Regions from separate parts of the Pseudomonas sp. S2_F07 genome, predicted to be linked through region 1. Evidence: predicted binding sites of a transcription regulator. Region 1 holds the regulator's gene; the other holds the start of a gene.
The links. Region 1 encodes sigma-54, which starts transcription at its own class of promoters, with help from an activator protein. Its sites were predicted from a motif close to ANTGGCATNNANNTTGCTNT; they were not measured.
Positions count from the first base shown of each region.

Region 1 (4,390 bases):
GAGCAGGCATCGCGATGTGAATCCTTTAGCTGAGGTCGCGGTGGCGGACCTGGACGTTCTTCAGGGATTGTTGCAGCGTCTGCCCCAGACGCTCGGTCAGGTAGACGGAACGGTGATGTCCGCCAGTGCAGCCAATGGCAATGGTGACGTAGGCGCGGTTGCTGGCGGCAAAACGAGGCAGCCACTTTAGCAGGTATGTGGAAATGTCCTGAAACATCTCTTCGACATCCGGCTGTGCCGCCAGGTATTCGGCAACCGGTTGATCGAGCCCGGACTGCTCGCGCAATTCCGGTTTCCAGTAAGGGTTTGGCAGGCAGCGCACATCGAAAACCAGGTCGGCGTCCACCGGCATGCCGCGCTTGAAGCCGAAGGACTCGACCAGGAAGGCAGTTCCCGGCTCGGGCTGATTCAACAGGCGCAGTTTGATGGCGTCGCGCAGCTGGTACAGGTTCAGGCTGGTGGTGTTGATCTTGAGATCGGCAAGGTCGGCAATCGGCCCGAGCAGGGCGCTCTCAACGTTGATGGCTTCGGCCAGCGAACGGTTGGCGTTGCTCAGGGGGTGGCGTCGGCGGGTTTCCGAGAAGCGCTTGAGCAGGGTTTCTTCGTCGGCGTCCAGATACAGCACATCGCACTGGATGTGGCGGGCACGGACTTCCTCGAGCAGGTCGGGAAAGCGTGACAGGTGGCTTGGCAGGTTGCGCGCGTCAATGGAAACGGCGACCAGCGGCTGCAACATCTCGGTATGAACCAGGGCGCGCTCGGCCAGCTCCGGCAGCAGGCCGGCGGGCAGGTTGTCGATGCAGTAGTAGCCGTTATCCTCAAGTACGTTGAGGGCGGTACTTTTACCTGAGCCGGAACGGCCACTGACGATGATCAAGCGCATGATTACTGACCGTTTTGCTCGTTCAGGACAACCTGATACAGGGCTTCGTTACTTGCAGCACTACGCAGCTTTTCACGCACGTCCTTGCGGTCGAGCATGCTGGCGATCTGTCGCAGCAGCTCAAGGTGCGCATCGGTGGCGGCTTCCGGGACCAGCAGCACGAACAGCAGGTCAACCGGCGCACCATCGATGGCGTCGAAATCGATAGGGGCGTCCAGGTGCATCAATGCACTGATGGGCGAAACACAGCCCTTGAGACGGCAATGTGGAATGGCGATGCCGTTACCAAACCCGGTGGAACCGAGTTTTTCACGAGCAATCAGTGCCTCGAAGACATCTTGCATCTCCAGGGCCGGCACTTCGCGGGCGATCAGATTGGCAATTTGTTCGAGGGCTTTCTTTTTACTGCCTCCCGGCACGTTCACCAGGGAACGGCCGGGGGTCAGGATACTTTCAAGTCGGATCATGGGTAGGGAGTGTTAACGACCGGTTGCGCCCTGTAGGAGGCTCTGGGTCTTTTCCTTATGCTTTTTGAGTTGTTTATCCAGCTTGTCGGTGAGTGCGTCGATCGCGGCGTACATATCGGTATGCTCCGCGTTGGCGACCACTTCATTCCCGGGAATATGCAGCGTGGCTTCGATTTTCTGCTTCAGTTTTTCGACGGTCATCGTGACCTGCACATTAGTGATCTTGTCGAAATGTCGCTCCAATCGTTCGAGTTTTTCGCCGATGTAGGTGCGAAGAGGTTCGGTCACTTCCAGTTGGTGTCCACTGATGTTGACTTGCATACAGCTTCTCCTTCGTTGCCAGTGCATAAAGCGGTAGACCAGATGATCTACCACTGGAACGCTGTGGCGTGGCCCTACATCAACCGCTTGCGTTCGCTCGAAGGCGCGATCCCGAGGGATTCGCGGTACTTGGCGACGGTGCGGCGAGCCACCTGAATGCCTTGTGCCTCCAGTAAACCAGCGATCTTGCTGTCACTCAACGGCTTTTTCTGATTTTCCGCTGCAACCAGTTTTTTGATGATCGCCCGGATCGCCGTGGACGAGCATTCGCCGCCTTCGGAGGTGCTTACGTGACTGGAAAAAAAGTACTTCAGTTCATAAATGCCCCGGGGGGTGTGCATGAATTTCTGGGTGGTCACCCGTGAAATCGTCGATTCATGCATGCCGACCGCTTCGGCGATGTCATGCAGGACCAGCGGCTTCATGGCTTCGTCGCCGTACTCCAGGAAGCCGCGCTGATGCTCGACGATCTGGGTGGCAACCTTCATCAGGGTTTCATTGCGGCTCTGCAGGCTCTTGATGAACCAGCGGGCTTCCTGCAGCTGATTGCGCATGAAGGTATTGTCGGCGCTGGTGTCGGCGCGGCGCACGAAACCGGCGTACTGGGCATTGACCCGCAGCCGTGGCACCGACTCCTGATTGAGTTCCACCAGCCAGCGCTCGTTGTCCTTGCGCACGATGACGTCAGGAACGACGTACTCGGCTTCGGTGGACTCGATCTGCGAGCCCGGGCGCGGGTTTAGGCTCTGGACCAGCTCGATGACCTGGCGCAGTTCGTCTTCCTTGAGCTTCATGCGGCGCATCAACTGGCTGTAGTCACGGCTGCCAAGCAGGTCGATGTAATCGCTGACCAGGCGCTTGGCTTCGGCCAGCCAAGGGGTCTTGGCAGGCAGCTGGCGCAATTGCAGCAGCAGGCATTCACCGAGGTTGCGGGCGCCGATGCCGGCTGGCTCGAATTGCTGGATGCGGTGCAGGACGGCTTCGATCTCGTCCAGTTCGATGTCCAGTTCCGGGTCGAAGGCTTCGAGGATTTCCTCGAGGGTTTCGTCCAGGTAGCCCTGATTGTTGATGCAGTCGATCAGGGTCACGGCGATCAGGCGATCGGTGTCGGACATCGGGGCCAGGTTCAGTTGCCACAGCAAGTGGCTCTGCAGGCTTTCGCCGGCCGAGGTGCGGGTGGTGAAGTCCCACTCGTCATCATCATTGCTGGGCAGGCTGCTGGCGCTGGTCTGGTAAACGTCTTCCCACGCGGTGTCGACGGGGAGTTCGTTGGGGATACGCTCGTTCCAGTCACCCTCATCGAGGTTATCAACCGTCGGGGCGCTTTCCTGATAGGAAGGTTCCTGGATGTCAGTGTTGGGCTTTTGTTCGGCGTTGTCGGCCAAGGGATCGGAATTGTCGAAGTCGTCGCCTTCTTCCTGGCGTTCGAGCATCGGATTTGACTCCAGGGCCTCCTGGATTTCCTGTTGCAGGTCCAGGGTCGACAATTGGAGCAGGCGGATGGCCTGTTGCAGCTGCGGTGTCATCGTCAGCTGCTGGCCCATTCTCAAGACTAGCGATGGTTTCATGGCAGGGGCTTAACACCTTATTCGCCGGCGCACATGCGCCATCCACTACAGGGCGCCGGGGCGCCAAACTTAAGCAAATTATATGCCTGAAACTAAAGGGTTTGCCTAGAGCGCTGTAACAATAAAAAACTATAAAGCGGTGTTGCTGCGCTGCCCTTGTTGAGGGCTGACCACGCTTGTCGGCACGGTGAGTGCCCGGGCGATGGCCTGGGCACGACTCAGTGCTTACAGGCGGAACTCATGGCCCAGATACACTTCCTTGACCAGGTCGTTGGCCAGGATGGTCTCTGCGTCGCCCTCGGCGATCAGTTGGCCGTCATTGACGATGTAGGCGGTTTCACAGATATCCAGGGTTTCACGAACGTTGTGGTCCGTGATCAGCACGCCAATGCCCTTGGCCTTGAGGTGGTGAATGATCTGCTTGATGTCGCCGACCGAAATCGGGTCCACGCCGGCGAAGGGTTCGTCGAGGAGGATGAATTTCGGGTTGGTGGCCAGGGCGCGGGCGATTTCCACGCGACGACGCTCGCCGCCGGACAGGCTCATGCCCAGGTTGTCGCGGATGTGGCTGATGTGGAATTCCTGCAGCAGGCTTTCCAGTTCCTTGCGACGGCCGGCCTTGTCGAGTTCCTTGCGGGTCTCGAGGATGGCCATGATGTTGTCGGCCACCGACAGCTTGCGAAAGATCGATGCTTCCTGCGGCAAGTAACCGATACCGGCCTTTGCGCGGCCGTGCATCGGCTGGTGGCTGACGTCCAGGTCATCGATCAGGACGCGGCCCTGGTCGGCTTGCACCAGGCCGACGATCATGTAGAAGCAGGTGGTCTTGCCGGCGCCGTTCGGGCCAAGCAGGCCGACGATCTGGCCGCTGTCGATGGACAGGCTGACATCACGCACGACCTGGCGGCTCTTGTAGCTCTTGGCCAGATGCTGAGCTTTCAGAGTTGCCATTACTGGGCCTTTTTCTCGTCGGTTTTCTTCTTCGGCTGGATCACCATGTCGATACGCGGACGCGCCTCGGTGACCTTGCTGCCTGTGGCGCGACCGGCGCTGGCGAGCTTCTTGTCGGTGTCGTAGACAATTTTCTCGCCTTGGGTGACGTTGTTGTCCTTGTCGACAACTTTGGCCTTGTCGATCAGTACGACGCGATT
Region 1 is NZ_CP162758.1:4,814,009-4,818,398, forward strand. Features, by position in the region: gene AB4O40_RS21740 (HPr family phosphocarrier protein) at 1-10, opposite strand, end outside; gene rapZ (RNase adapter RapZ) at 26-883, opposite strand; gene ptsN (PTS IIA-like nitrogen regulatory protein PtsN) at 886-1,350, opposite strand; gene hpf (ribosome hibernation-promoting factor, HPF/YfiA family) at 1,363-1,671, opposite strand; gene AB4O40_RS21760 (RNA polymerase factor sigma-54) at 1,746-3,239, opposite strand; gene lptB (LPS export ABC transporter ATP-binding protein) at 3,465-4,190, opposite strand; gene lptA (lipopolysaccharide transport periplasmic protein LptA) at 4,190-4,390, opposite strand, start outside.

Region 2 (4,390 bases), 2.4 Mb from region 1:
ATTGCGGCCATCGATCAGGGTGTAGGTGTCCCAGGTGTTCGCGCCAGTCTTGACCATGTATTGATCCATGGTGTGCTGGTTACCCTGCGTATCGTAGATCGGAGTACTGAACGACTTGGTAAAGGTCTCGGTCTTGGACGGGTCGAACTTGTTCGCCGCAACCGTCTGGTCGATCACCGCCGAGGTGGAGTTCAGGTTGATCGTCGACGACACGGTGCTGGTGGACTTCGGCGCCAGGTTGGAGGTGTCGATCCGCAGGTCGGTCAGCACGCCATTGACGATCTTGCCGTTGGAGTCCACGCCGTAACCTTGCAGACGGGCAGTGCCGTCGCTGTTGGTGACGTAGCCTTCCTTATCGGTCTTGAACGTACCGGCACGGCTGTAGGTCAACGAACCGTTGTTGCTCAGTACGAAGAAACCGTTGCCCTGGATACCCATGTCGAGCACGTTGCCGGTGTTGCTCACGTCGCCCTGGCCGAACTGCTGGGAAACGTTAGCCAGGCGCACGCCGTTGCCGACGGTCTTGCTGCCGGTGCCCAGGCGGGTCGCCGAGTACACGTCTTCGAATTCTGCACGGGACGATTTGAAACCGGTGGTCGCGACGTTGGCGATGTTGTTGCCGGTCACGTCCAGTTGTTTGTTGGCTGCATAGAGACCGCTAAGGCCGATATTAAAAGACATCATCCACTCCTTTATGCCGTGTTAGTCGGCTCTACATACCAATGGTTTGTACTTTGGACAGGGCAATGCTGCCCAGCCCGGCCAGATTGAGCATCAACTCACCACCGGTCTGGCTGATGGTCACACTGTTGACGGTCGCCGGCAGATTAGTGATCAACGCGACGGACTTGCCATCGATGGTGGTCGTGGCACCGAAGGTGTAGGTGCCAGCGGCTACCGTCTCACCCGCATCGTTCTTGCCATCCCAGATGAAGCTGGCGTTGCCGGCTTTCTGCGAACCGAGGTCGATGGTGCGCACGGTCTTGCCGGCCGAGTCGGTGATCTTCAGGGTGGCGGACGCCACTGAAGACGGCACGACTACCGTGCCGCTGAGGCTCTTGGTGGTATCGACTACGGCCTTGTCGCCCGGAGCGATGACCGAACGGCCCACCAGCGACGACGCCTGCAGGGCCTGGGACGAGTTGTAGTTGCTGGCCAGGCCGGTCACCGTATCGTTGAGCGTGGTGATGCCTTCCAGGCTGCTGAATTGCGCCAACTGAGCGACAAACTCGCCGTTGTCCTGGGGTTCCAGCGGGTTCTGGTTTTTCAACTGCGTAACCAGCAACTGCAGGAACGCATCCTTGCCCAGGGCCTTGCTGCCCGTGGCGCTGCCGGTGGCCGACGCGAGGCCGTCAGTCGTGGTGGTGGTCTTGATCGAAGAGTTGGCCAGGATGTCGTTGAGGCTCAAACCACTGGTGGAATCGGTAACACTCATCTGAGTCGCCCCTTATCACTGACCGAGGGTCAGGACCTTCTGCATCATGGTTTTGGCGGTGTTCATCATTTCGGCGTTGGTCTGGAACGAACGGCTCGCGGAAATCATGTCGGCCATTTCCTCCACCACGTTGACGTTCGGGTAGTAGACGTAACCCTTGGCATCGGCCGCCGGATGATTCGGCTCGTAGCGCGCCTCGAGGTTGCTCTGGTCTTCAACTACACCCAGCACCTGAACACCCTGACCGGCGGCGTCCTGGCTCTGGAACAACGAATCGCTGCCGCCGCTCTGCCCGCCCTGGAACATGGTGGCGAATACCGGGTGACGCGCACGGTAGGTCTGGTCGATGCTCGACGAGACGGTCTCGGCGTTGGCAATGTTCGAAGCGACGGTGTTCAAACGCGTGGTCTGCGCACTCATGCCGCTACCGGCAATGTTGAAAACACTGGATAGAGACATGGCTTACTCTCCGCGCAGGGCTGACACCAGCCCTTTGAATTTGCTGTTGAGCAGGGTGAAGCTGGCCTGGAAACCGATCGCGTTTTCCGCGTACGCTGATTGTTCAAGCTGGGCGTCCACGGTGTTCTGGTCGATCGACGGTTGCATCGGCGTGCGATACAGCAACGACTCGTCGCCATTGCCCAGGCCCTCAGCTTCGATATGACGGTTGTTGGTCATGTTCAAGGCGAAGGTGCCGCCTTTGGTTTTCTCGTTCTGCTCGGCGAGCACTTTCGAGAAGTCCAGATCCCGAGCCTTGTAGTTCGGGGTATCGGCGTTGGTGATGTTGTTGGCCAGGACTTCGGCACGCTGGGCGCGGAAGCCCAGGGCTTGTTCGTGGATACCGAGCGCTTTATCGAAGCTGATGCTCATGTCGGGAAACCTTCGGGTGACCTGATTTTTCGTAGGATCAACTTAGCAAGCCCCATGCCAATTCAAAAAAACCCGGAAACCGGGGCTTTGCCGGCCATGGCAACGCGGCAATGCCAGAAAAGCGGCAACGGTTTTCCGCCGGATGCCGCTTTTCTGCCGCTTGTCCTACGCACACTCCCCCCTGTAGGAGCTGCCGAAGGCTGCGATCTTTTGATTTTGCTTTTCAAGATCAAGATCAAAAGATCGCAGCCTGCGACAGCTCCTACGTGATGCAAAAGCGCCGCGCATAAAAAAGGAGTCCCGGAGGACTCCCATTTTTATGCGCGGCGCTTTTGCATCACTTCGCCTGGTAAATGATCCCCGGGCTGCACTGGACCATCTGGTAATGATCCGGCAAACCGTTCAGCGCTTCGGAAGCACCGAGGAACAGGTAACCGCCCGGCTTCAACGTGCTGTGGATGCGCAACAGGATGTCCTTCTTCACCTCGGCGGAAAAGTAGATCAGTACGTTGCGGCAGAACACGATGTCGAACTTGCCGAGGCTCGCGTAGCTGTCCAGCAGGTTGAATGAACGGAACTCCACACGGCTTTTGATAGGCGCCTTGATCGCCCAGCGCCCCGGCCCTTTCGGGTCAAAATAACGCTGCAGGCGCTCGGGCGAAAGACCGCGGCCGATGGCCAGGCTATCGTACTCGCCGGTCTTGCAGTTGTTCAGCATGGTACCGGACAGGTCGGTGGCAACAATCTGCACGCCCATCCGCAACTGGCCCATGTTGACCCGCTCGAATTCGTCGATGGACATCGACAGCGAATACGGCTCCTGGCCCGACGAGCACGCCGCCGACCAGATGCGCAGGCGCTGGCCGGGACTGGCCTTGATCGCTTCGGGCAGTACCTTGTTCTTCAAGACTTCAAACGGGTAGGTGTCACGAAACCACAGGGTTTCGTTGGTGGTCATGGCGTCCACCACCTGCTCGCGCAAACCGCTGCGCGGCTGGGTCTGCATGCGCTGAACCAGTTCGCCCAAAGACTTGATGCCTTGCTGTTCCATCAGTTTGTTGAGACGGCTGGAGACCAGGTACTGCTTGTTTTCACCGAGCAAAATGCCACAGGCTTTTTCCAGGAATACCCGGAACTGTTCGAAATCCAAATTACCCGTAGACAATGATGCCGCCTCTTAAATCGTGTTGACTGCCAGGGGCACGGGCCTCTAGCTGATATCTGCTGCCTTGATCCGGTCGACTACCCGGGATGCCAGGTCATCAGGACGGAATTTGGCCAGGAAGTCATCGGCACCGACCTTCTTGACCATCGCCTGATTGAATACCCCCGACAACGAAGTATGCAGGATGATATGAAGCTTTTGCATGCGCGGGTCGTTGCGGATTTCCGCCGTCAGCGTGTACCCGTCCATCTCCGGCATCTCGATGTCGGAGATCATCATCAGGAACTCTTCTTCCGGCTTCTTGCCCTCGTCGACCAGTTTGCGCAGGTAGTCCAGCGCTTGCCGACCGTCGTTCAACGCCACCACTTCGACGCCGACCGTTTGCAGGCAACGCGTGACCTGCTTGCGCGCCACCGACGAGTCGTCGACCGTCAGCACGCGCAACGAAAGCGCCTTGTGCTGGGTTTCGACATCCACCACACCAACGGAAATCGCTTCCGGCGTCGGAGCCACTTCCGCCAGCACCTTTTCGACGTCGATGATTTCGACCAACTGATTGTCGACCCGCGTCACCGCCGTCAGGTAGTGATCGCGCCCGGTGCCCTTGGGCGGCGGATGGATCTCCTCCCAGTTCATGTTGACGATGCGCTCCACCGAACGGACCAGGAACCCCTGGGTCTTGGTGTTGTACTCCGTGATGATCACGAAGGGGTTGTTCTTGTCCTTCAACGCGCCGGAGCCGGTCGCCATCGCCAGATCAAGGATCGGAATGGTCGCCCCCCGGATGTTCGCCACGCCGCACACGACAGGACTGGATTTGGGCATCAGCGTCAGTTTGGGGCATTGCAGCACCTCCCTAACCTTGAACACGTTGATCCCGTACAGTTGCTGGCCGTCGAGACGGAACAACAACAGCTCAA
Region 2 is NZ_CP162758.1:2,377,852-2,382,241, forward strand. Features, by position in the region: gene flgE (flagellar hook protein FlgE) at 1-681, opposite strand, end outside; gene flgD (flagellar hook assembly protein FlgD) at 713-1,435, opposite strand; gene flgC (flagellar basal body rod protein FlgC) at 1,451-1,894, opposite strand; gene flgB (flagellar basal body rod protein FlgB) at 1,898-2,305, opposite strand; gene cheR (protein-glutamate O-methyltransferase CheR) at 2,643-3,470, opposite strand; gene AB4O40_RS10595 (chemotaxis protein CheV) at 3,516-4,390, opposite strand, start outside.
Region 2: a site for sigma-54 is predicted at 2,348-2,367, ahead of flgB (flagellar basal body rod protein FlgB). Genes of this name have one in related genera too.